Regions from separate parts of the Paenibacillus sp. FSL F4-0236 genome, predicted to be linked through region 1. Evidence: riboswitches for the same ligand, from Rfam matches in the RefSeq annotation. Region 1 holds a riboswitch; the other holds the start of a gene.

Region 1 (16,439 bases):
CTCGATGGTGTGCCGAAAAAGAATGTCACTCCTGCGTCAGGCCCCGTTCAAGAATAATTAGAGAAAAAGGAGAGAAATAAACTGTGAGTTTTTTCCGTAAGCAGGCCTCACCTCCAGATGAGACCAACAGTAAAAGTTCCATAGGCCTGCGACTCAACGTGTTTTTCTTTAGCACGTTTGTTATATTTTGCGTAATTATTATACGCCTGGCTGTGTTGCAATTCGTGGAAGGACCCACTTTAACTGAAGTGGAGACAAGCAGAGATACCAAAAATGTACCGCTAGCTTCCATGAGAGGTGTAATTTATGCTGCTGAAGGTGAGAAGTTAGCGTACTCTACACCGGTTCAATCGCTGTATATTACGCTCAATAAGGAGTATACCGCTAAGCAAACAGATAAAATTACCGGTAAAACTACCCTAACTCCAGAAGCTAAAGCCAAGTCAGATGCATTGGCAGCCAAGCTGGTAGCTGATTTCAATAAATATGGTGATCCAAAAGCTGAGAAGATGACAGAAGCAGATGTTATTGACGCACTGGATTTATATTTCCGGAAATCACTTGGCTTTATGGCACGGCGAATTAAGGCGGACCTGACTACTCAGGAAGTGGCCTATTTCATGGAACATAAGGGAGAATACCCAGGCCTTGAAATTGTCGAGGAAAGCATTCGTCATTACGATAAAGATACGGTTGCCGTACAGACGATAGGTTATATCAAGCCTTTTAAATCAGCAAACAGCCTTAATATTTATAAGAATATCTTAAATGCTATGAAGAACAATCCGGAGCCAGGACTAACGTACAAGGACGACGAATTTGTCGGATTTGACGGCCTGGAGCTGCAGTATCAGAGAGAGCTTCGGGGACAAAACGGCTATCAGGAAATCTCCGTCAATCCACAGAACATGGCAGAGAAAGTCGAACGTGTAGTCCCTCCTGTCAAAGGCAATGACGTCTGGACAACTATTAATAAGAACATTCAGATGAAGACAGAGCAGGCGATTATGGATCAGATTAAGTGGTTGCATTCCAATACTGTACAGGGTAAAACGCATCCTAATGCTTTAACTGGTTACGCTGTAGCGATGGAAGTCGATACGGGGAATATCGTCAGTATGGCAAGTATGCCGGACTACGATACGAATATTTGGACATCGGGATCCTTATCCACAGATGTCTGGAACAGTATCATGGATAACTACCAGAACGGTACCATTAATCCGATTTCTTCAGGGACGTCAGGTAATGGACTTAGGTCTGTACTGCTACTAGGTTCAACAATTAAACCTTTGAGCGTACTCGTGGGTCTGAATGAAGGTCTCTTTACAACCTCAACCTACTATCCGGATAGAGGTTTCGCGACTTTTGGTAAAACAGGTCATGAAACTAAGGTAAGAAACTCCGGAGGACATGTGTACGGTTCTATGGACCCTGCAAGAGCGATTGAGAAATCGTCGAATGCGTTCATGGTGGACATGATCGGTAAACGATTGTATGACAAATACAAAAGCAAAGGCGTAGATGTCTGGGATAAGTATATGAAAGAGTTTGGACTTGGTGTATCCACGGGAAGTGGTCTGCCAAATGAATTCTTAGGACAGATTAACTATACCAATATAGAGGCTGCGGGTAGCGCCCAAGCGGCACTTGTATATGCTTCTTTCGGCCAACAAGGTAGTTATACGGTGTTGCAGCTTGCCCAATACGTAGCTACACTTGCTAATGAAGGACAGCGGATCAAACCTCAGCTAGTTAGCAAGATTACAGATGCTGACGGAAAAGTAGTCAAGGAGTTCGGTCGTGAGGTAATAGATGAAGTAACAGCCTTCGATAAATCCTACTGGAAAGAAATTCAACAGGGTATGCGAAGTGAAGTTAGTGCTTTTTCTGATTTCCCTTATGATTTTGCTCGTAAGACGGGAACATCTCAACAAGTGGCAAAGGGTCAAATTCGTGATAACGGTGTATTTATTGCTTATGCCCCACGAAATAACCCTAAGCTGGCAGTAGCCGTAGTTATTCCAGAAGGAGGCTTTGGTTCCCAGAGTGCCGCGCCGGTCGCACGTAAAATTTTTGATGCTTATGATTGGGAATATGGACTTGATGGCGTTCCGAAGAAGAGTCTACAGTCAGGTAATAATACAAATGATCCTGCGAATGAAGGAACGACTACAGGTACTCAGTAACTTTGACTCTAAGGTGAATAATGATTAAAAAATAAACAGCTGCTCTATTGAGAGCATAAAAGAATGGAGGGGTGGCAATGACTGCCAAATACCGCCTGCTTGCTTTGGATATGGATGGAACCCTACTGAATGATGAACAGATTATTACACCTACAACGGTGAAATGGCTTCAAAAGGCGGTCGACGCAGGCGTTCATGTCTGTCTGTCGACAGGCCGAGCTTTTACAAGTGCATTTCCATATGCTGAGCAGCTTGGACTAGAAACACCTATGATTACTGTGAACGGTAGTGAGATATGGCGAGCACCACATGAAATTTATCGGCGATCATTGATGGATCCTATGCTGGTACAACAAATGTATGAACTTGCTAAAGAAGATGACATCTGGTTCTGGGCCTATTCTACGGAAAAAGTCCACAAACAGGATAACTGGGATGGGGATGTAACGGGCAGAGAATGGCTTAAATTCGGTTATCACACCGAAGATGATGAGCTTCGTCATAAACTGCTGCTTCGTCTTCAAGATATGGGTGGATTGGAGATTACGAACTCCTCTCCACATAACCTGGAGATTAACCCTCTAGGAGTGAATAAAGCAGCCGGAATCATGGAAGTCTGTAAGCTGCTAGGACTAGACATGTCCCAAGTTATAGCGGTTGGTGACAGCCTCAATGACCTTGCAGCGATTCAGCAGTCAGGGCTTGGGGTTGCCATGGGCAACGCTCAGGAGACGGTTAAAGAAGAGGCTGACGTTGTGGTGGCTTCTAATAATAATGATGGAATTGCAGAAGTCATTCGAAAATATATTTTTAATGAAGCTATTGCGAAGTGAATCCATAGAGCATATTTGCTATTAGGAGGTTAAGTGTTGACGATCCTGGGTTGGATTCTTATTATTGCTTTATTTGCCGTAGGGCTAGCGGGGGCTGTGTACCCTATACTGCCGGGTGCTCTTGCGATTTATCTTGCCTTTTTCGTATATGGCTGGTTCTTTTCTTTCGAGCCTTTTGGTGTCTGGTTCTGGATCATTCAAACGCTGATCGTTGTAGTTTTATTTATTGCTGATTACGTTGTAGGGGCGTGGGGCGTTAAGAAATTTGGCGGCTCACGTTCATCGATTATCGGGAGTACGATTGGGCTAATCATTGGTCCTTTTGTAATCCCAGCCTTTGGACTTATTATTGGTCCGTTTCTGGGTGCCTTTATAGGAGAATTGATCGTAGGTTCTTCACCAGCTAAAGCTGCCAAAGTAAGTGTAGGATCAATACTTGGGTTGTTTAGTAGTACTGTTGTCAAAATTGTGCTACAAATTATTATGGTCGTCCTCTTTTTTATATGGGTCGTCCGGTTTTAATTTTAACAGTGAAGAAGGGGAAATGGTTTGTCCAAGAAAGAGTCTTTCGTAAAAGGCACGCTTATCCTTGCTGCTGCAGCTTTGGTGGCAAGGGTACTCGGGCTTGTTCAGCGGGTGCCGCTGGATCATATTTTTGATGATGTGGGGAGAGCATCATTTGGGGTATCGAACAATATCTATTTAATGCTGCTCACCGTGGCTACAGCAGGTATTCCAAGTACGCTCAGTAAAATGGTCTCCGAGCGGTACGCTCTGAATCGTCCTGAAGAGGCGAGACAAGTGTATCATGCAGCATTGCTGTTTTCAGTAGCAGCAGGGGTAATCATGACGGCCTTGCTGTACATAGGCGCTCCGTTCTATGCGACACATATTGCTGATGTACCTGAATCAGCGATGGCAGTTAGGGCTATTGCACCTGCGCTTTTACTTTTTCCGGCAATTGCCATGATGCGTGGATATTTTCAAGGGCGCAACAACATGATGGCTGGTGGTATTTCACAGATTGTAGAGCAGTTCGCTCGCGTACTAGTCGCTGTTTTACTAGCTTATATTCTATTACAGCAGGGGTATAACAATACAACTATAGCTGCGGGAGCATCCTTCGGTAGCGTAATTGGTAGTATTGCAGCATTTGGTGTCATGATTTATTTTGCAATCAAGCTGCGCCGAGAGGATAAACAGCAAGGATTAAATTACAATACCACTCAAAAATTGCCGATTTGGGGAATTTACAAAGATATTTTCACACTATCAATTCCGATCGTGCTCTCTTCACTTACGATTCCCGTAGTGAATGTGATTGATACTTCTTTGGCTGTTCCACTGCTTATTGATCAGATGGGTAGAGAGAGTGCAACAGCAGCTTTGGGTATACTAACCACGCGTGCTCAAAGTGTGGCCGGAATTCCGCCGGTACTAGCCATTGCGCTAGGTACCTCGCTGATTCCGATCATTTCAGCTGCCTATGCCCGTCGTGATGAGGGACACTTGAAGAAGCAAATTACACTTGCTTTGCGGATTTCTATCCTGACAGGGATGCCAATTGTGTTGGCACTTGTGGCAGCAGCTTATTCTGTAAACGGGTTATTGTTCAGCAGCTTGGACGGAAGCGGAATTGTGGCGATGCTTACGATTGGAACGATCTTTCAGATCACCATGATGACAACGAACTCCATCTTGCTCGGTATGGGCAAATCACGCATTTCAATGTATTATGTGCTAGTGGGTATTATTGTTAAATTAGTCGCAAGCTTCTTACTAAGTAAGATATTTGGGATCTACGGGATTATCGGCGCAACAGCACTTTGTTTCGTAGTTATTACTATTCTTAACTTACGGATGCTGAAATCCATTGTACCTTTCGAAATTATGGGTAAACGGTGGGGCGGCTTCGCAATTGCGGTTCTGGTGTCCGGTGGTATTGGTTTTGGACTTAACCAAGCTGGAATTCTGTTAACAGATCTAATGCCTGCACGTCTGGCATTTCTGATCACTTGTCTTGTTGTAGGGGCCGCTGTTGTTGTTATTTATCTGGTCATGCTAATTGTACTGGGTGTGCTTACTAAACAGGAAATCTCCAGTTATCCGCGTGCATTGCAAAAATTGCTCCATCCGCTGATGAAATTGCAGCCTGCGCGTGTTCGTATGAGAGAATAAGTTTGACTTCTGCATGACATTTTGCTTCACTTAATGAATAGAAATTTGACAGATATGGAAGAAAGGACTGAACAAGCTATGGACAAAATTAGTTCTCCTGCTGAATTTCAGGTAGCCATTCAATCTCCTCGATTAACTGTAGCCATCTTCAAGGCGGACTGGTGCTCGGATTGTAAATTTATCGATCCTTTTATTCCTGAGGTAGAGCAAGCCTATGCAGATCGTCTAACGCTGGTTGAGGTTGACGTTGATGCTGTGGGTGACGTTAGTCAGGAACAAAATATTATGGGTATTCCAAGCTTTGTCGCGTATTCCGATGGGCGTGAATTGGTTAGATTCGTTAATAAATTACGTAAATCCCGCGAGGAAATTGAGAATTTCCTTGATAAAGCGGTTCAAGTGCATCAAAGCCTTCAACAGTAATTCCGGAAAACCACCGCTTTCGCCTGTTCGAGCAAAAGCGGTGGTTTTTTAAGATGCTTCTTCATTACTAAAAACTGCGGGTGATATTTTTGTCGACAAATCAGTTGAAATGGCTTAGTTATCTTACTTGCCTTATCATGTTCCTCGCTGTACTAGGGGGAGCGGTTGTAACGAAGACTGGATCGGGATTGGAATGTGGAAATGAATGGCCGCTCTGTCATGGGAAATTGATTCCGGCCTATACTGTAGGTTCGATGATTGAATACACCCATCGCTTGTTTAGCGGATTGGCAGGGTTATTGTCACTTGCCTCGATGATTGCCTTTTGGCGTTATGCTCGAAATCGACGGGACTTGTTAGTATATGCATTCATGACGTTGCTGTTTGTAATTGTTCAAGGTGGTATGGGAGCGCTTGCAGTGATTAAATCCCAATCTGCTGCTGTAATGGCACTACATATGGGCTTTTCTTTGATCGCTTTTTCAAGTTCTCTAATGCTGGCTCTAGGAACTAAAAGGCGACATGAAGCAGGTGAGTACGATCCTAAGATGGAGCTTCAGAAGAAACCCGTCAGTAAGGCTTTCCGCAATTTAACCTGCTTCACGGCCTTATATTCCTATGTTGTTGTTTATATTGGAGCCTTTGTTAGTCATACGGATTCGCGCGGTGGATGTTCTGGCTGGCCGCTCTGTAACGGTGAATGGGTTCCCGAGCTTTCCGGGGGAGTAGGTATTGTTTTTACGCACCGGATTGCGGCTTTGATCTTATTCATTCTTACTGCGGTGCTTGGACATTTAGCTTTTTGGAAACATAAGGATTACCCAGAGCTAAGAGCTCTTGGCGTAGCAGCTGTTCTGCTGTGCTTGATGCAGGTATTTAGTGGAGCTGCTGTTGTTTACACACTAGATAATGAAAGATTGTACATATTTGCCGCTTTGGCTCATATTTTGTTGATCGCTAGTTTGTTTGGTGTCTTATGTTATATGAGTGTAAGAGTCTGGCAGCTGAATCGTGCGAGAAATGTCGTTGTTGAAAAAAATCCGACGAATCCAATGACACCGTTGTAACACCCTTGGTAGAAAGTTCCCACCGTGGATAGAGTCGCTTTACCTGCGGAATAATAAAGTGGAAATCGGTATATCGTGGTGCTGGACAAAACTTTAGGAGGACTGGGATATGCTGCGGGTTATACTTGGAGAGCCGCCTCGAAAGAACAGCGGTGTATTGGCTGACGCGATGGAGAACATGGCCACATTTGCAGCCTTACTGCGCAAGGAAATGAACGCTCATGAGGATAATGACCATGAATACCGCAAGCTGGAGATTTGGACACGTGGACTGATCTCCTCATTGGATGAATTGGAGCAAAGCTGGTTCGCAGCTGCTTTTTACCGGAAATCGGTAATCGCTGGTTATATGGACGATATGTCACCAGTGGAACAAGGCGATTATGCGCGGTATGTTTATTTTTATAAAGATGGATTTATTCGTGTGTTCTCTCTTCTGGACAAGCTTGGAACGGTACTGAATCATTTTTATGACCTCAAAACCTCCAAATTAAAAACGCACTTTTCTTATTTTACAGTACTGCGTCAACTTCAGTTATTGAATGTGCATCCTGCGCTAGCAGATCAACTGGAACAGATCAAGAACTCTTATCGTGATCCACTGGAGAATCTACGCAAGCGCAGAAATGCTGAAATTCATTATATGAATTCCGAAATGCAGGATGATTTATGGCAGCGACATCAAGGCTTGCATGACAAAATTCAGCTTGAGGATTTAGATAGCCATCTTGAGGATTTAAAGCAGTCCCTTGAAATGAACTGTAAAACATTAATCGCGGCATTCAGCTACAGCAATGAACAGCTACGTAAGGAAATAAGCAAGGCAAAGCGTGTACAATCCTAAGCGTTCAAGATATTTCCTTTTGACAAAAAACAAGAAACTTACTATACTTATGCTTGCATTAAAGTCTGTACGAATTCAAACATAAAATTTCATACTCTATATCTTATCGAGAGTGGCGGAGGGATAGGCCCGATGAAGCCCGGCAACCGATTTGTATACAGCGCGATTAGCGTTATGTACAAATGTCATGGTGCTAATTCCTACAATGACGCAAGGTTTGTGGTCGTTGGCAGATGAGAAGGCATTGTCTAAATAAACACACAGAGCCTCTTGCGATCTGCATCGATCGTCGGAGGTTTTTTTGTATGGAATAAGTGAATTATAAAGGGGGCGACGAGCGTTGATTAATCTAAAAGGAATAACAAAGGTATATGGAAAAGGCAGCCATGCGGCTACAGCAATTTCCGGATTGAATTTGTCTATCGAAAAAGGTGAAATATTCGGAGTTATTGGCCATTCTGGAGCGGGGAAAAGTACATTGATCCGTTGCATTAATCTGTTGGAGCGTCCGACAGAAGGGGAAGTATGGGTAGATGGCATTGAACTAACCAAGCTTACCCAAGGCCAGCTGCAGGAGCAGCGGCGCAAGATAGGAATGATTTTTCAACATTTCAATCTGCTATCTTCTGCGACTGTATATGATAATATTGCTTTTCCTCTACGACTCACAGGTACCTCGAGAGCAGATATTGATGCAAAAGTGAAAGAACTGCTTGCTCTAGTTGGGCTTGAAGAACACCAGGATAAGTATCCGTCTCAATTATCAGGAGGACAAAAGCAACGAGTCGGCATCGCTCGGGCACTTGCCAGCGACCCTGATGTGCTGCTGTGTGACGAGGCAACCTCTGCGCTTGATCCACAAACGACAGACTCTATTCTTAAGCTATTGCTCGATATTAATAAACGGTTCCATCTGACTATTGTGCTGATCACTCACGAAATGCACGTGATTCAGAGCATTTGCGACCGTGTTGCGGTCATTCATGGTGGTGGTATCGTTGAGCAAGGTAAAGTCACGGAGGTATTCCTGAAGCCGCAGCATGAGGTCACTCGCGATTTCATTCGCAGTGAATCACAGAATGAGGGACCCCTTCGTACGGCGCTTGACGCTGCTGCTGGGGACAACTCTCAGGCCGTCAAAATTACTTTTTTCGGAGAGAAGACCTACGGCTCTGCACTTTCCAATGTAGTACGTGAGACAGGTGTTAGCTTCGCCATTCTGCATGGTACCATCTCAACGATAAAAGACGTACCTTATGGACAAATGATTGTTCGGTTCGAAGGTCCAGCTGAAGCGATCGCTGTGACGATAGCCGAACTAACCGCTCAAGGCCTTGAAGTGGAGGTGATTTCGTAATGAATTTCGCAGACTTAAACTGGCAAGAAATGATGGATGCTACAGTTGCTACCTTGCAAATGTTAATATTCTCAGGATTGTTCACAATTATTCTTGGTTTACCACTCGGAATTGTATTGTATTTATGGGGAAGATCGAATAGTATAGTAATCAGAGTAATTTACTCGGTCTTATCGTTCGTCGTAAACATCCTACGTTCCGTACCGTTTATCATTTTGATGGTGGCTTTAATTCCTTTTAGCAAAACCATCGTTGGAACCTCCATTGGAGTACTTGGTACGATTCCACCGCTCGTCATTGGTGCAGCTCCATTCTTTGCTCGCTTGGTGGAAACGGCATTAAGAGAAGTGGATCGTGGAGTAATCGAAGCGGCGCAAGGGATGGGAGCATCCACGAATCAGATCGTTATGCGTGTTCTTTTGCCAGAGGCTCGTCCAGGTCTGCTCGCTGGGGTTACGATCACACTGGTTACACTGGTCTCCTATACGGCAATGTCCGGGATGGTAGGCGGCGGCGGGCTAGGGGATCTAGCGATTCGTTACGGATATTACCGATATGAGAAGGAAGTTATGATTATCTCTGTAGTCTTAATGGTCATACTGGTGCAACTGCTACAAATGGCCGGTGATCGACTAGTACGACATTTCACACGGAAATAAGGTACGTCCATATATAGCCTTATTCATACAAATACCAAGGATAAGAGGGGGATTTAAAATGAAAAAATTACTACTTACTTTTTTTAGTCTGACACTGGTTGTGGTGCTGGCTGCTTGCGGCAATAACAATAATGCTTCTAACTCGGCTGCTACTAATGCACCAAAAGATGGTGCTGCAACTGAGTCATCTGCAGAACCTGTAAAATTGGTGGTTGGTGCTTCACCTGTTCCACACGCTGAGATCCTAAAAGCTATTGCTCCATTGCTTGAAGCGCAAGGAATTAAATTAGAAATCAAAGAATTCACTGACTATGTTCAACCAAACGTTCAGCTTTCAGAGAAGAATCTGGATGCTAACTTCTTCCAACATCAACCTTACCTGGATGACCAGAATCAAAAGAACGGTTCGGATCTAGTTTCTGTTACAGCCGTTCACGTTGAACCTTTTGGTGCTTATTCCAAAAAAATCAAATCCATCGACGAGCTGGCTGATGGTGCGAAAGTTGCCATCCCGAATGATGCTACAAACGGTGGTCGTGCACTGATCTTGCTTGCCAAAAATGGACTGATTTCTTTGAAAGATGATACCAACATCACATCTACCCAAGCAGATATCACTGAAAATAAGAAAAACCTTAAAATCATCGAGCTAGATGCAGCAATGTTAGGTCGTCAATTGGATGAAGTAGATCTTGCCTTGATTAACACTAACTATGCTTTGGAAGCTAACCTAGTTCCTACTAAAGATGCTTTGTTCATTGAGGGTACGGATTCCCCTTACGCTAACATCCTGGTAGCTCGTCCTGACAATAAAGATTCTGATGCAATCAAAAAGCTTGTCGCTGCACTGAATTCTCCAGAAGCTAAAGCTTTTATTGAAGAGCAGTACAAAGGCTCGATCATTCCAGCATTTTAAGACAGAAAGCTAACTTAATCTCTAATACAGCATAAAACCCGCTGCCTAACGGCAAGCGGGTTTTATGCTGTATGTTGTAGGGGAAGTGTAAATCCTCTATAATAAGAAAATCCCGATCTCCTGAAGAGGAGGATCGGGAATGATATTGAATGGGATTAGAATACTTGCATAACTTCTTGTACGCCTTCTACTTCTTCAAGAAGGGCGCGTTCAATCCCGGCTTTCAAGGTGATCGTGGAGCTTGGGCAGCTGCCGCAGGCACCCATAAGTTTCAACTTAACGATGCCGTCTTCTACATCGACCAGTTCAACGTCGCCGCCATCGCGTTGCAGGAACGGACGAAGCTTATCCAGCACTTCCAATACTTCATCATACATTTCGGTGCTTTGTGCATTCTCACTCATTTCTCAATCACTCCTTTCGTAAGTTCATTATAGTACAAAAAGTTAAAAAATAAAATGGTTAGGCGGAATAGGGAGATCATCATGAGACCAATTATTGAATTTTGTGCCAGTAACATGGGTCACGGAACAGACAAGCTAATGCATAAGCTGGAGGAAAATCCAGATTACGATGTGATCGAATACGGATGCCTGAACAATTGTGGGGAATGTTATTTAACCCCGTTTGCCATGGTTGAAGGGGACATCGTTGCAGCAGATACTGTTGACGAGCTAGAAAAGAAAATTGATACTAAAATCAAAGAGCTAGAGGCTTGGTTCAATATGGACCTTGATTAAATGCTTTTTGTGGAAAATAAAGGGCTGCTCTTTTTCGTATTTATAACGGAAAAGAGCAGCCCTTAGGTTTATCCTAAAGTGCGTTTTGACATCCAGAGCACCCCGCTCTTAAGGATACGGGGAACCCGTCCTTTGACGGAGCGTTGGCCCATCAGACCAAATCCAGCTTTCTTGCCTAGTGAGCCTAAGGTACCCTTTAGACGAATAGGATGAAGCTTAGGGGTCTCGCCGCGCCACATGGCTTGAATAACCTGAGCAACCTGCTCACCCTGCGCTCCTGCGGCTTGTGCGCTTGGAGCGAATGGCAGGCTGGCACAGTCGCCAATTACATACACTTCTGGATAATCAGGTACACGATAATATTCATCCAGAATGATTCGTCCTCCGCGATCCTTCGGGACTGTTAATTCCTGAACAACCTTCACAGGTTGGATCCCTGCGGTCCATACTGTAACATCTGAAAGAATTTCCTCTGTACCGTTAAAAAGCGCATCTTTCTCTACATGGGATACGGAGACACGTCCAAGTGTCTGTACTTGATGGTGGTGAAACCATTCCTCCACGTACTGTGACAGCTTCGCAGGGAAGGCAGATAAGACACGTTCACCGCGATCCAGAATAGCAATATTAAGATCTGGTCGGCTCTCCCGAAGCTCTGCCGCCAATTCCACTCCACTTAGTCCTCCGCCTACAATGTTTATAGTTCCATAAGGCTTCACATCGTTTAAACGTTGGTAAGTTTCGCGTGTCCCTGCAAAGGTCTGGATACTGCAAGTATATTGATCAGCTCCAGGGATGTTATGGTAATTGTCGGTACAACCTAGTGCAATGGCAAGTATGTCATAAGACACAGTCTCGTCATGCTCCATTGTAACGATTCTACTCTCCAAATCAATGGAACTCACCTCACCGTAACGGATAGTGAGACGGGGATGAACCGGAAACTGGATCCGCAAGTGATAGTCAGTTACTGTACCTGCGGCAAGCGCATAATATTCCGTTTTGATTCCTTGATAAGGCATTCGGTCAATTAAGATAATTTCAATATCCTGTGGAAGGTGATTATTGAGCAATTCTTGAATTAGGGCCAAGCCGCCATAGCCGCCGCCCAGAACGAGTAGTGTTCTCATGCTGACCGAACTTCCTTTCCAATATAGGATAACGGATCTAGGTAGTCGTTTATTCGTATACCTTTATCGCATTGTAGAACGTGTCGCGTTCTACTGGAATTCGTCCAGCACCTTTTACTAACCAGATCAATTCATCGCGAGTGAGGCCTTCAGGTGTTAAGGCACCAGCCGCATGGCTAATGCGTTCTTTAAGAATAGTACCATGGACGTCAGAAGCACCGAAGTTCAGTGCAACTTGAGTAAGCTGAGGACCGATATTAATAAAGTACGCTTTGATGTGATCGAAATTATCCAGCATCAATCTGCTGATCGCAATCGTCTTCAGATCCTCATAAGCGGAGTTGCGGCGCATAATCCCTGCATTCTTGTTCTTAGGCTGCATAGATAATGGAATGAATACCATAAAGCCATTGGTTTCATCCTGTAGATCGCGGATCTGCATCATGTGCCGGATACGATCTTCATGAGATTCAATCGAACCGTAAAGCATAGTTGTATGTGTCTTCATGCCAAGCTGATGTGCTGTTCGGTGAACTTCCAGATATTCTTCCACATTAGCCTTATCTACACGCATTTTTTTACGGTATTGATCGGATAATATTTCTGCGCCGCCACCAGTAAGTGTCTTAAGTCCTGCAGCACGCAGCTGCTCGAGTACCTCACGAATACTCAATCCGCTAATTCGGGTGAAAAAATCGATTTCGGCTGCAGTGTATGCTTTTAAGGTTACCTCAGGGAAACGTTCATTCAAGGCTTTTAAAGAATCCACGTAATACTGGAAAGGAACCTTGTCATTATGACCGCCTACGATATGGAATTCGCGCACACCTGGATGAATATGCTTTTCGACATATTGCACCATTTCCTGACCGGAAAGGGTATAAGCACCCTCTTCTCCATCATCTTTGCGGAAATTGCAGAATGCACAGTGAGATTCGCAAACATTGGTGAAATATAGACTCATGTTTTCGATAAAATATACCCTGTTGTTGTTCTTTGCAAGATTGACTTCATTTGCTAATTGGCCAATCGTAAGTAGGTCGTTACTCTGATATAAATAAACGCCATCTTCTAAATTCAATCTTTCGCCGCCGCGAACTTTTTCAATAATGTTCATCATTCGGGCGTCTGTTTGGGGGGTGAAAAGAGTAGACATATTATGAATTCCTCCTGAAAGTTTTACGGGGTCCATTGCCCGCAGATAATTCCCAGACTTACCCAGATGGTAGCTGTTCATTCATGAAAATAAAGCGGAGGGTTATCCTCCGTGACAAATTTCCGAATTTTTACTTATGTTTGCCTTCCTTATTATAAACCTCTCTTATAAGGGGATCAACAGCTGGATATGGATGGTTTATTTTGGTGCGATAGGTCAGGCATAAGGCAGTTGTGACTTGAGGGTAATGAAATAGTCGGTTATACTGAGTTTATTAAGTAAATATTTTTAAGAAAGTAACTTTTGGCCGGAAGGTCCCTTAAACATAAGTTTTTCTGTTGAAGTAAGTTTAATTTATAGGAGGATATGATCATGATTAATATTAGCGAAAAGGCAGCAGAACAATTAAAGGCGATGCTTGCTGAACAAGAAGTGCCGAACATGTTCCTCCGTATTGGAGTAACGCCCGGTGGTTGCAGTGGATTCTCTTACGCTATGGGCTTTGATGATAATGAAACCGATCAGGACGTATATATGGACATCCAAGAAATGAAGGTTGTCGTGGAGAAAGAGAATCTTCGTTACCTTGATGGTCTCGAAATTGATTTTGAAGAATCCGGAATGACAGGTGGTTTCACCATTAATAACCCGAACGCTACTGCAACCTGTGGCTGTGGCTCAAGCTTCCGTACAGCTACGGATGCAGGAAAACCGAACGAAGAGCCTTGCTAATCGCGACGTTACGCCTTCAAGCCCCATGTTGAGTTCTACAACACGGGCTTGGAGGCTTTTTTATTCTCAATGACAAAAGTCATCACAAGGAGCTCTAAGCATGCTAATTAGGAAATTAAACGCAGAAGAACAACCACCCTTACATTTGTTGTTATTAGCCGATCCTTCCCTAAGTCTTGTTGAAGCGTATTTAAAAAGAGGGCAATGTTTTGTAGCTGAAGTGGAGAATTGCATTATAGGTGTCTATGTTTTGCTACAAACGAGACCTGAGACAGTGGAGCTAGTAAATATAGCCGTTGATGAGAATCAGCAAAGTAAAGGGATAGGAAAGCAGTTGGTCTATCATGCGATTCAGAATGCGAGATTACTTGGTGCGAAGACGATTGAAGTGGGTACGGGGAATTCTAGTGTAGGACAACTGGCTCTTTATCAGAAATGTGGATTTAGAATTACCGGAATCGATAGAGATTTTTTTATCAGACATTACAGTGAAGAGATTGTTGAAAATGGGATCAAGGTAGTGGATATGATCCGTCTTACGCTAGATATATGAGTGACATACAAACAAAAGCCCTCCGATGGAATTCCTCGAGAGGGCTTTTGTTTGTTCCTGCGTACAATTAGGCTGGAATAATAAACTTGTAATTAATCATAAACACGATGAGCCCTGCGGCTCCAAGGGAAAAGGCAATACAGCCAGCACCCAGTGCTCTGCGCCTGTCTTTAATGAATTTAAAGCCAATAGCGCAGATCAGTATAGTCGTTCCAGCCAATACGATGGACATCCCAAGCATGGCCACCCAATATAATACCTCGAAAAACTGAGCCATTCCGAGCCCTCCCCGCGCTGTTTTTTAGCGAGCCTCTAATTCATTATTTATATAGTAGGAATTGAAAATGTAACCGCTATTAATAATACAACGATTTTGAAGATTATTCTAGTTATAGTGAACTCATCCATTGCGTTTTAGATGTCGAATGTTCAGAAATGAGGTTCTACAAAATCTTCAATCTAACCTGCGAGGTTGAGAATGTTGTCGATACAAGCTCTAAGCCCTTTTTGCTAAGAGCTTCCTCCTACACGGACAATCATACAAGAGGGTGGGGCCTTTTCTGAGTAATGTATAGGGTAGGCTGGAATGTGAAAGGAGGGAAAGGACGATGTCGGGAAGACAATTGGCTAGCAAATGGTTGAAGACAGAAGCATTGCTCAGTGACGCGAGGGTTTCTCATTATATACCAATGACGAGGGTGTATTCGGCTGACTCACTGTTAGCCATGCTCCGGAGATACGGAAATGTTGTTATTAAACCAATAGTTGGCGGTGGAGGCTACGGTGTAATTAAAGTGTTTCGGGATAGTCGAGGTTATGGATTTACTTATATGGACAGAACTCGAATTTACAAGGACTTTAGATCCATGAGACGAGCGCTTCATTTCGTCAAGGTTAGACGTAAATATTTGATTCAACAGGGGATTTCTCTCGCCAGAATTGGTGGGCGTCCTATTGATTATCGGGTCAAAGTAGTGAGAAATGGCGGTGTTTGGGAGTTTCGCTCTATGGTGGGAAGATTGGCCCGGCCTGGCCTGTTCGTAACTAATTTATGTAAAGGAGGCACGATGCTTTCTTGTCGAGAAGGACTTCGCAGATCCTTGCCTCGAATTAAAGCCTCAGCGAAGAAAGCAGAAATGCGCAGGCTAACGCTCGTATGTATCGAACTGATGGAGCGGCATTTCCCTGGAATAGGCGAACTGGGTTTTGATTACGCCGTGGATTATTCAGGCAAAATATGGATTCTGGAGGTTAATACAAGACCTCAGTAAATTAACAAAAATTTTAGAATTGACGATAATAGAGTAGTAAGATAAAATTGCGTTTAGTTGCGTTCTTTTGGGGTAAATTATATTGTAATTTATTTACAATAAAAATATATTTTTAGCTGTATACAAGTGGTTCAGTCCTGTGTATAACTATTATCCCCATATTCCACTGTGCAGTTATCACCTTTGTAACGCTTACGCACATATTATACACAGGATTTCCACATGTACTTGTGGATAACACGAACGCTTGTTCGAAAAATGATAGTTTGATATGATAGATTCAGATCCAAATACAGGAAAGGTAGATGAACGTTATGGTTGAATTGTCCGATGAGATGCTTCTAGACTCTTACCATAGAGCGATAGAACTGCAACTAGAGCATGATTTCAT
Region 2 (16,439 bases), 4.1 Mb from region 1:
ATTCCTGAAGTACCGATTGTTTGTAGAAATCTGCCAACTTCCGCTGGATCTGTTCGTTATGCATTTTAGTTTCAGTTTCTGCCCCCATCACTAATTCTTCGATCCGAGGCCCATGTAATTTCGATTCCGTGCTTGGCTCAGATATGCTTCGACTAGGAGTTTTTAACGCATCCATGATCAGAATCTTGTTGGTTTCCACAGGGTATACAATTTAATTATCGTTGTTTTTTCGCGTACGCAGGCTCCTTAAATTTAACAATTCCTATTTTAAGTATCCCTGCATGTAAAGTGAGTATGTATTTTATATTAATTTAACTAACACAAATCAAATATCGTTTGAACATGTTACATAACATTTTAGATATATAGTTAATTAAAAACGATGTTGAATGAATGGGGGGAAAATGACAGTCAGCCAATTATTACCCTTGAAAGATACTGCTGAGGTGGAAATAGTTGAGTTTCTGCTCGGTAATAATCTGTATGGGACTTATGTACAAAATGTAAGGGAGGTCATTAACGTACTTCCGATCACTCCGGTTCCATTGACACATCCATGCATGCAAGGATTGATAAAGTTTCGAGAAGAAGTAATGACAGTTATTGACTTGGCTAAATGTCTAGGATACTCGTCTGGAAGAGAGAAACGACAGGTGCCGGACAAATACATCATTGCAGAAATAAGGCCAAAAAGTTTGCTTTTCATGTTCAAGCGGCATCAAGAATTCATCGGTTCAATCAAGCAAAGATTGAAACAACAAACGAGAATGTCCAAGGAATGCGCGGAAATAGTCTGGGTGTTGTCCAAATGAAAGATCAGCTGCTTATTCTTTTGGATCTTGAGGGAATAATTGGGAGGTTGTCTGGATAACTCGCAATCGGAATATGTGGCATTTTGTCGAACGATGTATATTGTTCGACTTTTTTTGCATATAATTATAATTATTTGAAATTTATCAGAATCGAGCCAATTATGTATTATATAAGGTGGTAAAACGATGAATCGGGATCTATTACTCAGCTTTTGTCTATTAACCATTTTCACTTTTCTTTTTGAATATTTTTTGATGAGAGTGAATGTGAATCTGAGAAGTGTAACAGGATACACTTGGAAGGTAGGGATTTATCAAGGGCTAGTAGGTGTTATTTTAGGCTATGTCTTTCAAATTCATTATCATAATTTTTTTATAGCTGACTTGAGTACCATCCCTATCCTTATTTCGGCATATATTGGCGGTCCCTTTGCTTCAGCACTCACGGCTGTGCTGATCATTCTTTACCGTTTTATGGACAAGCCCTCAATGATGACAATGATACTGGGCGTAATAGAGTTTTCCATTATTTATACTGTGAGCAATCTATCGGTGACTCATATTCGAAAGAAACAGTGGATAGTCTCAGTCACCGCTACAAATTTTTTGTTGATATTGTTTAATAATTTTATCGACAGCTCACATCCATTACTCGCTAGTCTGGAATTTTTCGCAGTCTATGAGGTATCCGGATTGTTTATCGCTGCAAAGCTATTTTATATGTACGATGCACAGAAGCTAAAGCAACGATTCGATGAGATGCAAAATGATTTATTCGAGATTCTTCACCTTCAGCCCGGATTAATTTATAAATTGACCAAAAAGGATGAGAAATTCAAATTCAAGATTGCGGGAGGTGCATTATTTGCTGAATTGGGAGTCTCTTACAACGAACTCGCAGGGTTAACCCTTGACCAGGTTGAAATCATTCCAGAAGAACAAAAGCTTTACATGCAAAATCAGATAGAAAGGGCCTGGGCGGGGGAACAGTTATCCTTTGAAATGCCATATAGGGAGCATGCTCTTCTCATCACGCTTAAGCCTTTATTCTATGATCATATTGTCGGCTCTGTCATTGGCTCTGTAACAGATATATCCGGGCGTAAACTATCGGAGAAGCAGCTTAAGGAAAGCGAGGAACTATACCGGTCCCTAGTGGAAAGCTCACAAGATTTCATTATCTGGTTTGATGTGCAGGGGCGTATTACATCTGTTAACAGGAAGGTAGCCGAGACGCTTCGCGTGACGCCCGAAAGTTTGGTCGGAACATGGATAACAGATAAGCTTCCAGCAGGGAGACATGTTGAGGCCTGGCTGTATTACTTCAATCGGGTGATCTCCAGTAGAACCATGGAGAGCTTTGAATACAGCTTCAGCTCAGCCAGGAGAGAACACGAGTATGATGTAACTTTTTCACCATACTACAATATCAACCAGGAGGTCATTGGGGTTGTTAGTACTGCTCATGATATTACTCATCTCAAGAAAAGCATGGCAGCTGACGAAGCCAATAAGGCCAAAAGTGAGTTTCTTGCCCGGATGAGTCATGAAATACGCACGCCTCTTAGCGGCATTATTGGACTCACGGAGCTTTTGACCAGGCAGGAGATGACTCTGGTACAAAAGGATTATTTGGACAAAATCCTTTCCTCCTCTCATACCTTACTTGGCATTATTAATGATGTTCTTGATTTTTCGAAGATTGAGGCGGGGAAAATAGAACTGCAAAAAGTTGATTTTAACCTTCATCATTTAATGCAGGAATTATCGGATATTCTTGCTGTGCTTGTAGGTCAGAAGAAACTGAAATTTATTATTGAGACTTCTGCGGATATTCCGGAAATTGTTTATGGTGATCCATTGCGAATTGAGCAAATTCTCATCAATATGATTAACAATGCCATTAAGTTTACTGATAGCGGGTATGTATATGTCAAAGCTGAGCTCGTAGGATATGAAGAAGATATTATTCGTGTGGAATTTTCTGTAGAGGATACGGGGATCGGACTTACGAATGATCAAATTAATCATCTGTTTGAACCCTTCATGCAGGTCAGACATCATTCCAGACAGAAAGGTGAAGGGACGGGGCTAGGACTTCCGATCTGCAAATACTTTGTGGAGATGATGGAAGGAGATATTGAAATCAGCAGTCAGCCTGGGCGGGGCAGCAAATTCTCGTTTGAGATTCCCTTAGAGTACAGACTGTTGAATGATCTTCCTCAGGGAGAGATGATTGAATTTTCGCAAACAAAGGTACTTGTCATCGAAAGCAATAGGGCAGTTAGAAATGGGTTATGCTCTATGCTGGAATCGATGAACTTTCTTGTCCTCGCTTGTGGAAATTTGGATAGTGCAATTACCCACATGCCTGTGGAAGTGATTATAGCGGATTTAAGCATGGAGGACCAGGAAGGACTGAATGATTGGCTCCGGCTCAAGGAGATATTCGTTATGCAGCCGGTCCGTATCGTCGTTATTTCAATAACAACCGTTCGGGATGAAATTATGAAATTGCCGGAGGAACTGCAGCCAGACGCCATTATTTTGATGCCGGTTAGCCGCAACGGCCTGTACCAGACCATGCTTTCACTTTTTCGAAATGAACCGTATTCGCCTTCGGGGATTTCAGATGCTGAGGTTTTTGCCATACCCCAATGCCAGTGGAACATTATACTGGCTGAAGATAATGAAATTAATCAGCTTGTGGTCACCGAGATTCTGAAATCCTATGGCTTTAACGTTACAGTAGCCAATGATGGTAAGGAGGTGTTTCGTTTGCTGGATCAAGGCCGGTGGGATTTGCTCATATTGGACATCCATATGCCTGAGTTTGATGGTGTGGAGGTAACGAAAAAGCTGCGGCAGGACCGCCGGTTTAATGATTTACTAATCATTGCCTTAACCGCAAATACTGTAAAGGAAGAGCATGAAGAGTATTGTCGTATTGGGATGAATGGAGTGTTAACGAAGCCGTTTCAGATTGGTGATCTAATTTTTTTATTGAATAGACAACAAGATTTACACGACTATGAAAAGTCACTTGGAGACGAAGAGTGTTTAGCAAAGGGGTGGAGGCGACTCAGGGGAATTGATTTTCAGGTTATTCTGCAAAGAGTTGGCGGAAAAGAACATATCATGCGTCATATGTTTATCATGTTCTTGAACGAATACAGACATTTTGCTGAACAACTGCGCGACGCCTTGGCCCGACAGGATTTCTTATACACTCTAAGAATGCTCCATACCCTAAAGGGCGTGGCTGGCAACATAAGTGCTGACCGTCTGCTGGCAGCTGCGGAGAATCTTGAAACGGCTCTGGAACAAGGTGCAGATGTTCAGATTGAAATGTATCATTTGGAACGGGAGCTGAAATGGATCATTTTTACTTTGCATTATTTTTTGGACGGGAACACAGTTGTACATTATTTTGAGAGGATTTCAATATGAAGGTTATTCTAATTGAAGATGACAGTATTATCGGCGATATGATAAAGATGTACCTTACGGAGGAAGGTAACATCGTTGACAGAGTGGATACCGGATCCAGAGGGCTTACCCTGGTTGAAAATTCACAGCCGGATATTGTAATTATTGATTTAATGTTGCCGGATCTAAATGGTATGGAAGTCTGCAGGGAGCTGCGCAAAGATTCCTTGGTGCCGATTGTTATCATCTCTATGAATACGGATGTTCTTTGCCGTGTAGAAGCGTTGAATGCCGGAGCTGATGACTATTTGTGCAAACCCTTCAGCATGAAGGAGCTATTGGCGAGGATGAACGCCATTGTACGCAGAACAAGACAAGGTTCCCGCAGGCAAGAAGATCGCGGCAGTATCGGCGAATACAGAACGAAAAATGAAGGGATTATTATTGAACATGAGTTCCGCACAATCAAAGTTCAGGGAAGAAGGGTGGAGACAACCTTTACCGAATTTGAAATTATGAAACTCCTATATAATCATCCGGAGCGGGTGTTCTCTCGTGAGGAGCTGATTATTTATTTGCGTGGAATTCATACTTTAGTGAATGAGCGTTCCATTGATGTACATGTTATGAAGCTCAGAAACAAAATTGAAGCAGATCCGAAAAATCCGAGGTATATAAAAACCGTGTGGGGAATAGGTTATAAGTTTTCTCCATAGAAATTTGAAGATTATGAAGAAAAAACATAGATTATACATACTTATGTTGTAATTGTTTTAACACCCTTCTTTTATCATAAATAGGAGATGTTATATGGTGAAAAAGGGGGCATTAGAATGCGTAATCTAAAAGTAGCAACAAAACTGTTTCTGTTGATAGGAGTGTTTATTATTGCCTTTGGAGGCCAAAGTGCAATTGGATATTCTGCGTTGACACAAATGAATAATAATTCTCACGATATGTATTATGACCGAATGATGCCTGAAGCTGATTTTCTGATATACCGTAGCAACAACCGGGAGCTGGAGTCCACTATGTTCCAGATGATGCAGGAAACATCGGCGCAGGAGGGAGAAGACTTGCTGAATAGATTTGGAGATTTGAAGGAAGAAAACATTCAACTTCTGAACAGACTGCTCACATCGGGAATTGATGCGGAGGAGAAAAAAATCGTGAGAGAGATCCAGGCACAATTCTCTTCCTATATAGAAGGAATGCAGGCTGTACTTGATATAGGAGCTCTCAACCGCAATGAGGAAGCTTACGATTACTATAAAAAAAATGTTGTAGAAGCCAGAGATACAATTACCTCTTTAGGCGTGAAGCTAAAAGACGATCTCATTGCTGGTGCGGACGCAATCAATGAATCGACCAACAAGCAAGCCAAACAAGGTACTATGTTAACGATTATCATATTTGTAATTGCTATCATTGTGAGTAACGTAATCGGAATCGTGATTATTCGCATGATTGTAAAGCCGATTCAACTCGTTCAGAAGCAGATGAGAGAGATGGAGCAAGGGGATTTCAGTGGCGAGGTTCATTACCGTTCCAAGGATGAACTCGGACAGTTAGCTCAATCTCTCAATGCCATGCTGCAGGTGTTAAGAGATTTGTTCGGCCGGATTGCCGAGACCTCACAGCAGGTTGCGGCATTCTCGGTTGAACTTACAGCAAATGCAGAGCAGACAAGCACGGCCAGCGAGAATATTGCAGAAAACGTCGAGGAGGTTGCTGGAGGCTCGGACCACCAGGTTCAGGTAGTTGAGGAAACAGTCAAAACACTGAGACAGATGAGAGACAGCGTTCAGCATATGGAACAGAACGCACAGACGATGTCCGAGTCAGCTGAACAGGCCTCGAACAAATCTATGGAAGGAAATGAAGCAATTGTTACCGCTGTAAACCAAATGAGTTCAATTCATGAGGCGATCGAGGATTTAAGCCGCATTATCCATGGATTGGAACAGCAGTCCGAAGAGATTGGTCAGATTGTTGACGCCATCACAGACATTGCAGCACAAACCAATCTGCTTGCCCTGAATGCGGCCATTGAAGCGGCAAGGGCTGGTGATCAGGGCAGAGGGTTTGCCGTCGTTGCGCATGAGGTCCGCAAGCTGGCAGAACAATCAACAGGCGCAGCCCAAAAAATATCCGCTCTAATCAGCAACATCCAGTCGGAGACGGGCAAAGCTGTACAGTCCATGGAACGGACGGCCAATGAGGTCTCAAGCGGTATAGAAACGGTTAATTCGGCAGGCCAGTCATTTGCTCAAATAGAGGAGTCTGTGGGCAAGGCGGCTGATCAGATTCAGGCAATCTCTTTTGAAATTCGGGATCTGGCTTTGGGGTCGGATCAGGTGTTTCATTCGGTTGAACAAATAAATGTGGCTGCTCAAACATCTGCCGCCAGCACACAGAATATTGCGGCTGCAACCGAAGAACAACTCGCATCTATGGAGGAAATCTCGGTAGCTTGTACCTCATTGTCCTACATGGCTGAGGAATTGCACGACAAAATAAACGAATTCAAGATTTATAAGAATTAAGGTGAATAAAATGCAAGTTTCGATACTGGAAATGGTTATTTCACTTGGAATTTTAATAAGTATTTATTTAGGTGCATTTATATATAGGGTATTCTTACATACAAAGCGAAATATTCGAATAACACCCAGAGAAACGGGTTATGGCATATTCGGAATATTTCAGTTATTCGGGTACTTTGCAGAACTGGCTGGATTTCCAGACAGACGAATGAACGCTGAACGATGGCAGGAATGGCTTGAGGGTGGAAGATGCAGGGTTGAAAAATGCGCGGTGAGTCTGGCAGGTCAAGACTACTATAGGACCTCTGATCCTTTGGTTCAAGTAGCGGAAGAACGTCTGCCGCTGCTTGAGAAGGATCTTCGCAAAGCATTGGCCAATGAAGAATTCCTACTCGTCTATCAGCCCCAGATTAATGTGCGGACGCGGAAAATAGTTGGAACTGAGGTTCTGTTGCGCTGGGATCATCCCGAATTCGGAAGGATCTCTCCTGAAATTTTTATTCCTATGCTGGAGGAGTCAGGCATGATCTCTCAGGTTGGTGAATGGGTACTCCGCTCAGCCTGTGAGCAGATTAAAAAGTGGGAAAATCATTTAACTTCAGCGATCCGCATTTCAGTAAATCTGTCTGTGAAGCAATTGCTGGAAGATAACATTCTGGGTATTCTTTCCGGAATTATACAGGAAACCGGCATAGATCCCCGAAGGCTGGAGCTAGAAATTACAGAAAGTGTATTTCTTGCGCATACGGAGACCATGATTTCAAGATTACGACAAATCAGAGACACAGGTGTAAGCATCGCAATAGATGATTTTGGTACAGGACAGACCTCAATCAGCTACTTTAAGTACTTCCCTATTCAGACACTCAAGATTGACCGGTTGTTCATTCGTGAAATTGTAAGCGACAAGTATGATCAGGCGATCGTCTCTTTTTTGATACTATTGGCGCATAGTCTGAAGATGAAGGTCATTGCTGAAGGTGTTGAGCATATGAGAGAGTTTGAGATTCTTTCAGGCTATCAATGCGATGAGGTTCAGGGGTACTTGTTCAGCAGACCTTTAACAGCAAGGGATTTTGAAGATCTTATGGCGTCGGAAGGAATCTTTACAATAATGCGGGGGGGTAGCGGTAAACTCTTGTAATGCAAATGTATTCCAGGGATTGGATAATGGAGAAACTTCATACGCTCTTATAAGATTGCAGGTTTTCTGATAGAATACTCCTAGAAGCTAAATGCATTCACAAGGAGAGGTTTATACATGAGAGCAGAAACAACGGGCCGTGTAATGCTTGTAGATGGAATGGCTCTGCTGTTCCGGGCCTTTTATGCGACCTCTTATGGAGGATATATTCGCAAGACAAAAGCTGGATTGCCGACGAATGCGGTGTATGGTTTTTTGCAGTATTTTTTCGATGCGGTAAGCACATTTGAGCCTTCTCACGTCGTATGCTGCTGGGATATGGGCAAAGGAACGTTCCGCACCGAGAAATACGATGGATACAAATCGAATCGGATTGAAGCCCCGTTAGAGCTGATTCCACAGTTCGATCTAGTAAAAGATGTAGTAGCTGAGCTTGGGGTGCCGAATATTGGACTTGCAGGCTATGAAGCGGATGATTGCATTGGTACGCTGGCTTCTTGTTACAGTGAAAACTCTGAGGTATATATTTTGACGGGTGACCATGATATGCTTCAGCTCATTGATGAGAATGTTAAGGTCGTCATTATGAAAAAGGGACGCTCTAACTATAAAGTGTATGACCTTGCAGAATTGCTGGAGGAAAAGGGGCTAACCCCTAGACAAGTGATTGACCTGAAAGGCTTTATGGGCGATACCAGTGATAATTATCCCGGCGTAAAAGGGATTGGTGAGAAGACTGCGCTGAAACTGCTGACCGAATACGGAACAGTTGAAGGTGTAATTGAGAATCTGCATCTGCTCCCTAAAGGTGTGCGTACCAAAATCGAAGCAGATCTGGATATGCTGCATTTATCGCGAGAGCTAGCGGAAATCCGTTGCGATGTACCAGTGGTCTGCGAGCTGACGGAAGCCTTGTGGCAACTACAGCGGGAAACAGCTGCGCGCAAATTTCAGGAGCTAGAGTTCGGCAGCTTGATGCATTTGATTGCTGAGGTGCAGGACGAACGAGGAATTGTACAGATTGAGTTAGGCGATTTGGGTTAAAGAAGACATCCTTCATGCAAAGATGCATGGAGGGTGTTTTGTTAAACTATAAGAACGTATAAGTTTCACACTAAACATTATCCTTATCTTTCTCTCTTAAACGCCTTTTGCGTCCTTATAAGGAAGCAAAAGGCGTTTATACTTGTTGTGATAGCGCTTCATTCGACGTATAATTAGGGCTGGTGATTGCTTTTTTTTATGATATTATTCATTTGTGTATGGGTAGCGTTTCAACTTCTAACTAGAGAAAGGGAGATAATTGCTGTGAAGCTATTGGGAGCGATTGAAGCAGGCGGAACAAAGTTTGTATGTGGGATTGGTTATGAGGACGGTACCATTGTTGACCGAGTTAGCTTTCCGACAACAACACCGGAAGAAACGATGGGACTAGTAATAGACTATTTTAAAGAGAAAAATGTAGAAGCATTCGGAATCGGATCTTTTGGACCAATTGATCCCGTACTGGACAGCCCTACTTATGGTTACATAACAACGACACCAAAACCTCACTGGGGACAATATAATCTGGTAGGCACAATGGCTGAGCAATTTAACGTTCCGATCGGCTTTGACACGGATGTGAATGGTGCAGCGCTTGCGGAGAGTAAATGGGGAGCAGCTAAAGGTCTGGACAGCTGTCTTTATATTACGGTTGGGACAGGCATTGGAGCAGGAGCGGTTGTTGGCGGCCAGATGGTCCATGGATTGTCACATCCTGAGATGGGACATATTCTAGTTCGTAGACATCCAGAGGATACGTTTGAGGGTTACTGTCCTTATCATGGCGATTGTCTTGAAGGATTAGCCGCAGGTCCGGGGATCGGCAAACGCTGGGGACAACCGGCAGGAGAGCTACCAGTGGACCATCCGGCATGGGAAATGGAAGCTCACTATCTTGCACATGCACTCATGAACTATGTGCTGATTCTGTCTCCTCAAAAAATCGTAATGGGCGGTGGTGTTATGAAGCAAAGCCACCTATTCCCGTTGATTCGCACTAAGCTGCAAGAGTTATTGAGCGGATATGTTCAACATCCATCGCTTAATGTCGACATCGATAATTATGTTGTCTCACCAGGTCTTGGAGACAATGCAGGGCTTGCTGGAGCGATTGGATTGGCTACATTAGCTCTAGCTAGAAACTAGTATAAAAAGACATTGACTGTTCGGTAATATATGGTATTCTAGGATCTAACAGTATAGCATTTAATGAGGGAGCACCTCTTTCGCGTTTATCGTGAGAGAGGTGCTTTTTTGCGTTCGGGGTCTGATTGAGAAAGGATTTGTTCGCTCCGAAGGAGGCTCTTCCCGGAAGGTTATTGTGCTTGCTGTAATGTTGAGAAAGGTAGGGATGAATATGCAAATTGTGTTTATGAACCGTTTATCCAGAATATCTGGAGTGGATCAAGAGGTGTACGCCCAGTTGTGGATTGGAGAGGAAGAGGGGATCTGGAGTTTGGGCTGGCGTGATTTTTCAGGTGGGGAGAATTACATTGAGAATTTGTGGTATGAAGGTGGTTCATGGAATGAGATGCTCTGTGTATACAGGCATGAGCTAGCAGTGAAGATGGGAGATGGCTATCGACCCTTAATCGATGGGATATTCCACGAGGAGGATAGTCTTACTGGACGTAATCAGGAGCAGCTGAAGCTTCAATATTACAGCGAACATTATGGGAATGAAGCCATTTATGAAGAGTTATGTGCTTGGCGCCGTGGTAAGGCTTCGAGTGAACGGAAGGCGCCCTATATTCTCGCCAGTAATCGTCTGTTGCGCTTGTTAAGTACATTTCTACCGCATACGCCAGAGGAACTGATGCAAATTCCGGGTGTGGGAGAAGGCAAGATAGCGCAGTTTGGGGCTGATTGGCTGGCTATAACTACTGCGGTGGCAAGGGAACATTCCTTCCCTCTAAATTGGGTGCATGAAGTAATTGAAGAGGAGTCTTTCGTATCTTGGCTTTATAAACAGAAAGAAGTCAAATATAAGAAGCAGCTAGAACGACTGCGCTTGCGGAGGATTTTGCTACAGGGGATCGAGAATGGGTTGGGCTTGGAACAGCTTAAGGTGAATAGTGGAGTGAACCGGCGTGAACTGATTGAAGCGGTAGAGGAGCTAGAAAGAGAAGGTTATTCTGTCGAGAAGCTGATCCATGTAGAGCTTGGCAATATGCCGCAGAGTGAGCAGGATGCGATATGGAATGCCTATGTGGAGCTCGGGGATCTTTTCCTAAAACCGGTGTTACATAAGGTGTATGGTGACGATTTTTCCGCTGCTGAAGGATTGGATATTTATTATGAGCGTCTGCGATTGATACGCATCCGTTTCCGTCGAGAGCAGACGCATAAAGTGGGCATGGCGACCAGCTTTTAAATTTGCGCATACCAAAAAGACGAAGGCTTCCTTATACCTTACGGTTACAGGGCCTTCGTCTTGCTTATTCGTCCGGTTCGTTTCATAGCCATTCCTTCTTGCGGAAAACATAGAGCATCCCACAGCCTAAAGTCAACATGACGCCTATAACGCCATAATAGCCATATTTCGTATGAAGCTCGGGCATATGATCAAAGTTCATACCGTAGATTCCGGTAATTACGGTCAGGGGCATGAATATTGTTGTGATCGCAGTAAAGACTCTCATAATTTCATTCGCGCGGTTGGCGATACTGGATTGGTATGCCTCTCGTAAGTTGCCCATGAGATCGCGATACGTCTCAAAGGTTTCAGATATTTTAACCGCATTTTCATAAATGTCGCTAAAATATTTCTGCAGCTGATCATCAATCAGACGGAGGTCTTTTTTATTTAGGGTATTGATCACTTCTTTTTGTGGCCCCAGCATTTTCTTCAACCATAGAATTTCACTTCGCAGACCGATAATTTCACTGAGATGTGACTTCTTGGTATGCATGAGGATATCTTCTTCCAGCTTCTCAATCCGAGCTTCAATTCGGTCGCCGACGGAGAAATAGTTATCAACGACAAGGTCAATTAGCAAGTAAAGGAACATATCCGGTTCACTTACTTCTTGCTCCCAGAGCATAGGCTTCAGGATTCGTAGTTCATTGATCTTTTGTTTCGTGACAGTGATGATGTAATGTCTTCCAAGGAATACATTGAGTGCCCGTAGGAAAATTTCTTCATCGTCAAAGCGAATGCTATTTACAACAATAAAGTAGTGACTTTCGTATATTTCGATCTTTGGACGCTGATCCTCTTCGCTAAGGCAATCCTCAACAGCAAGATCATGTAGGTTGAACAAGGGCTGAAGCAGCTCCAAATCCTCAACATCGGCGTCAATCCAATAGAACCCTTCCGTTGGGGGTGTTAGTGTTTCATCAATTTCATCAATAGGTGTAAAAACCCCTGCATTTACCAGCCGGATTTTCATCTGATTTCACTCCTCCTATCCCCAGGTCTTCACTAGGGACTGCTAAATTAAGCACAGAGAAAAAAATCAGCTTGGCCGGCGGTACAATCAATACATAGGGCCAAATGAAGTTTCGAGGGCATGAAGAAGAACTGCTCCCGCCGCCGGCAAGCTGATGATTATCCTGTGTGGTTGCTCATTCTGTACACATATTTGCGAGCTCGGGTCGCCTTCCATCCTTCTTCTCACCTCTTCTTTTCGTTCAGGTATGAAATACTTGTCTAGTATAACAACGGAGTATGCCTCTTTCAAGCAAATTTATTGTGATTTTGAGGCTTCTTCAGCATTGTATGGACTTGACGAAAAGGAGGTTCATGATTTAAAGTGAATTTTAAAGTAATTTAATTGAATACAGCTAAATCTTATCAAGAGCAGGTGGAGGGACTAGCCCTATGAAACCCGGCAACCGGCGTGTAAACGCACGGTGCTAATTCTTGCGGAATTTCTGCAGACGTCTAATCGTCTTCAGGAACATTCTGGCAGATGAGAGAGGCGCATATGACTGTAGATATGACCTTTCTCGATTTCCGAGGAAGGTCTTTTTATGTTCAGCAAGCCGCAGTGCGGCAAAATAACTAAATTCAGCTAAGGAGTGGAAAGACAATGCCAATTAAAATTCCCGACAGTTTACCGGCGAAAGAAGTACTATCCGGAGAAAATATTTTTGTGATGGACGAAAGTCAGGCTTTCCATCAGGATATCCGTCCACTACGGATTGCTATTCTGAACCTCATGCCGACTAAAGAGACGACAGAGACTCAATTGCTGCGTTTAATTGGAAATTCGCCACTACAAGTTGATGTTACTTTATTGCATCCGCGTTCCCATATTTCCAAGAATACTTCTGCTGAACATTTGAAGAGCTTTTACAAAACCTTTGACGAGATCAGCCACCGCCGTTTGGATGGTTTAATCGTTACAGGTGCTCCTGTAGAACAAATGGAGTTCGAGGAAGTATCGTATTGGGAAGAACTGAAAGAGATTTTTGAATGGAGCAAGGACAATGTGACTTCAACCATGCATATTTGTTGGGCGGCACAGGCAGGCTTATATCATCATTTTGGTGTTCGTAAAGTGGCATTGCCTGAGAAATGTTTTGGCGTCTTCCCTCATACGATTAATCAAAATAACATTAAACTGTTGCGCGGCTTTGACGAGGTATTCCATGTACCACACTCTCGTCATACCGATGTCTCCCGTGAAGATATTGAGAATAACCCAGATCTGCAGATTCTGGCGGAATCCGAAGAAGCTGGTATGTATCTAGTGGCTACAAACGACGGTAAACAAATATTTGTGACCGGACATTCCGAATATGATCCTCTATCCTTGAAATGGGAATATGACCGTGATGTGTCTAGAGGGATGGAGATGGCTTTGCCGAAACATTACTTCCCTAAAGATGATCCAGAACGTACACCTCCAGCAGTGTGGCGTGCGCATGCCAATTTATTATTCTCTAACTGGCTCAATTACTATGTATATCAAGAAACGCCTTATGATATCGACCCGATTGTTTATTAATAATAGCGCTACAATATAAATTAGGAGGCATTAATCATGGATGACAAACTTAGGATTGAAAGTAGACTGGCTCAAATAGGTTCTCAAGAAGATCCTGCCACAGGAGCAATTAATTTTCCGATTTATAATGCAACGGCATTTCGTCATCCAAAACTCGGTCAAAGCACAGGGTTTGATTATAGCCGCACCAAGAGTCCGACCCGTTCAGTGCTTGAGAATGCAGCTGCGGAACTGGAATCTGGAGATGCAGGATTTGCTTGTAGCTCTGGGATGGCAGCGATACAAACGGTGCTTACCTTGTTCGCTCAAGGCGACCATCTGATCGTTTCGCTGGATCTTTACGGCGGTACCTATCGTTTGTTGGAACGGATTATGTCCAAGTTTGGAATCACTGCTTCTTATGTAGACACGAATGATTTGGATGCACTGGAAGCTTCGCGTTGTCCAAATACGAAAGCTGTATTTATTGAAACGCCAACGAACCCACTTATGATGATCACGGATATTGAAGCCGTGTGCACTTGGGCACGTCACCATGGGTTACTTAGCATTGTAGATAATACGCTGCTGACTCCATTCTTCCAACGGCCTATAGAATTAGGTGCGGATATTGTAGTTCATAGCGCTACTAAGTATTTGGGTGGTCATAATGATGTACTGGCAGGCCTGATTGTATCCAAGGGTGTAGAATTATCAGCTGAATTAGCTATTCTACATAACTCTATTGGCGCCGTGCTCGGACCAACAGACAGTTATCAGTTGATGAGAGGCTTGAAGACATTGGCGCTGCGTATGGAGCGTCACGAAAGCAATGCACTAGCGATCGCTCACTACTTATTAGAGCATCCAGCGATTGCGGAAGTGTTCCATCCAGGATTGCCTGATCATCCAGGACATGAAATCCAGAATCGTCAATCTTCAGGCAATACCGGTATTTTTTCTTTCAAATTAAAAGATGCCAGATACGTAGAGCCGCTTCTTCGTCATATTCGTCTTATTGCATTCGCAGAAAGCTTGGGCGGCGTAGAGTCACTTATGACTTATCCGGCTGTACAAACACATGCTGATATTCCTGTGGAGATTCGAAATGCTGTGGGTGTAGATGATCGTTTGCTGCGCTTCTCCGTCGGTATTGAACATGCAGAGGATTTGATTGCTGATCTTGGCCAAGCACTAGAGGCCGCTAGGGCAGAAATTGAGTCCAAGTAACAGGAAGAAATGTTCAATCGAGTGTTAGTGGAGAAATAGAGTATAACTAGCAGTATCGCTTAGTGCGATGCTGCTTTTCTTCTGGATAGGAATTTGCGAAGAATGTAAAAGCATTTTTCAAGCTGTTCAGATTGTGATACGATGAGGAAATGAACTGTTCAATTGTATGAGAAAGGGTTGTCACCTTGAAAAAGAGACAACGTTTTTTCTTCCTGTAATTTTGTGATTCTACCATACCCCTAAGGGTTTAGAAGGAGGATGCGAACGATGAGTGCGATAGATCTTATTTTGGACAAAGCCCTACGGGGTGAACGTCTCCAATTGGAAGATACCATCCGACTGTTCGAGAGCAACGAAATTGAGAAAATGGGTGCAGCTGCAAACACCATAATGGAACGCTGGCATCCAGACCCGATGGCCACGTTTGTAATTGGTCGTAACATTAACTATACGAATGTATGTGATGTCTACTGCCGTTTCTGCGCATTTTATCGCAGACCGGGCTCTGATGAGGGTTATGTATTGCCGGATGAGACGATTTACCAAAAAATCGCTGAGACTATCGCTGTAAATGGTACAGAAATACTGATGCAAGGCGGTACGAACCCAAATCTTCCTTTCAGCTATTATACCGATATACTTCGCGGAATTAAGCAACGTTTTCCTGAGATTACAATGCATTCCTTCTCTCCTGCTGAGATTATGAAGATGAAAGAAGTATCTGGATTATCGCTCGAGGAAGTTGTGCGTGAAATCCATGCTGCTGGCCTGGATTCACTACCAGGTGGGGGAGCGGAAATTCTCGATGATCGCACACGCCGCAAGATCAGCCGACTTAAAGGCTCATGGCGCGAGTGGATGGACGTAATGCAGACAGCGCATAAGGTCGGTATGAATACGACAGCTACGATGGTCATTGGACTTGGTGAGAGTATGGAAGAACGGGCATTACACTTACTTCGTGTGCGTGAGGCTCAGGACGAGTGTATTGCCAACAAATACGATTCAGAGGGTTTCTTGGCCTTTATTTCTTGGACCTTCCAACCGGACAATACTAACCTGAAGTTGGATAGACAAACGCCTGAAGAATATCTGAAGACGGTAGCCATAAGTCGCCTTGTTCTAGACAACATTAAGAACTTCCAGTCCTCTTGGGTAACAATGGGACCAGAGGTCGGCAAGCTTTCCCTTCAATATGGCTGTAACGATTTCGGCAGTACAATGATTGAAGAAAATGTAGTATCTTCTGCGGGCGCGACCTACAAGGTCAATATCGAATCGATTACTCAGCTGATCCGCG

What was found. A riboswitch is a leader RNA that binds a small molecule or an ion and turns the genes downstream of it on or off. The one in region 1 is predicted to bind S-adenosylmethionine.
Region 2: another riboswitch for S-adenosylmethionine. It lies ahead of metA (homoserine O-acetyltransferase MetA); the one in region 1 lies ahead of NSQ29_RS00715 (methionine ABC transporter ATP-binding protein).

The regions. Positions count from the first base shown of each region.
Region 1 is NZ_JBBOBK010000001.1:154,030-170,468, forward strand. Features, by position in the region: gene NSQ29_RS00675 (peptidoglycan D,D-transpeptidase FtsI family protein) at 1-57, shown strand, start outside; gene NSQ29_RS00680 (peptidoglycan D,D-transpeptidase FtsI family protein) at 84-2,189, shown strand; gene NSQ29_RS00685 (Cof-type HAD-IIB family hydrolase) at 2,267-3,022, shown strand; gene NSQ29_RS00690 (DUF456 domain-containing protein) at 3,059-3,544, shown strand; gene NSQ29_RS00695 (putative polysaccharide biosynthesis protein) at 3,572-5,200, shown strand; gene NSQ29_RS00700 (thioredoxin family protein) at 5,279-5,623, shown strand; gene NSQ29_RS00705 (COX15/CtaA family protein) at 5,713-6,690, shown strand; gene NSQ29_RS00710 (Cthe_2314 family HEPN domain-containing protein) at 6,800-7,534, shown strand; SAM riboswitch class I at 7,635-7,774, shown strand; gene NSQ29_RS00715 (methionine ABC transporter ATP-binding protein) at 7,875-8,891, shown strand; gene NSQ29_RS00720 (methionine ABC transporter permease) at 8,891-9,550, shown strand; gene NSQ29_RS00725 (MetQ/NlpA family ABC transporter substrate-binding protein) at 9,609-10,466, shown strand; gene NSQ29_RS00730 (NifU family protein) at 10,622-10,870, opposite strand; gene NSQ29_RS00735 (YuzB family protein) at 10,952-11,206, shown strand; gene NSQ29_RS00740 (NAD(P)/FAD-dependent oxidoreductase) at 11,275-12,336, opposite strand; gene mqnE (aminofutalosine synthase MqnE) at 12,386-13,492, opposite strand; gene NSQ29_RS00750 (HesB/IscA family protein) at 13,865-14,224, shown strand; gene NSQ29_RS00755 (GNAT family N-acetyltransferase) at 14,325-14,777, shown strand; gene NSQ29_RS00760 (hypothetical protein) at 14,845-15,054, opposite strand; gene NSQ29_RS00765 (YheC/YheD family protein) at 15,386-16,048, shown strand; gene NSQ29_RS00770 (sporulation histidine kinase inhibitor Sda) at 16,363-16,439, shown strand, end outside.
Region 2 is NZ_JBBOBK010000001.1:4,208,801-4,225,239, reverse strand. Features, by position in the region: gene NSQ29_RS19055 (hypothetical protein) at 1-199, opposite strand, end outside; partial or broken gene NSQ29_RS19050 (chemotaxis protein CheW) at 390-871, shown strand; gene NSQ29_RS19045 (response regulator) at 999-4,262, shown strand; gene NSQ29_RS19040 (response regulator transcription factor) at 4,259-4,957, shown strand; gene NSQ29_RS19035 (methyl-accepting chemotaxis protein) at 5,075-6,787, shown strand; gene NSQ29_RS19030 (putative bifunctional diguanylate cyclase/phosphodiesterase) at 6,798-7,931, shown strand; gene NSQ29_RS19025 (5'-3' exonuclease) at 8,049-8,975, shown strand; gene NSQ29_RS19020 (ROK family protein) at 9,240-10,121, shown strand; gene NSQ29_RS19015 (HRDC domain-containing protein) at 10,333-11,349, shown strand; gene corA (magnesium/cobalt transporter CorA) at 11,432-12,367, opposite strand; SAM riboswitch class I at 12,766-12,896, shown strand; gene metA (homoserine O-acetyltransferase MetA) at 13,010-13,930, shown strand; gene NSQ29_RS19000 (PLP-dependent transferase) at 13,967-15,139, shown strand; gene mqnC (cyclic dehypoxanthinyl futalosine synthase) at 15,407-16,439, shown strand, end outside.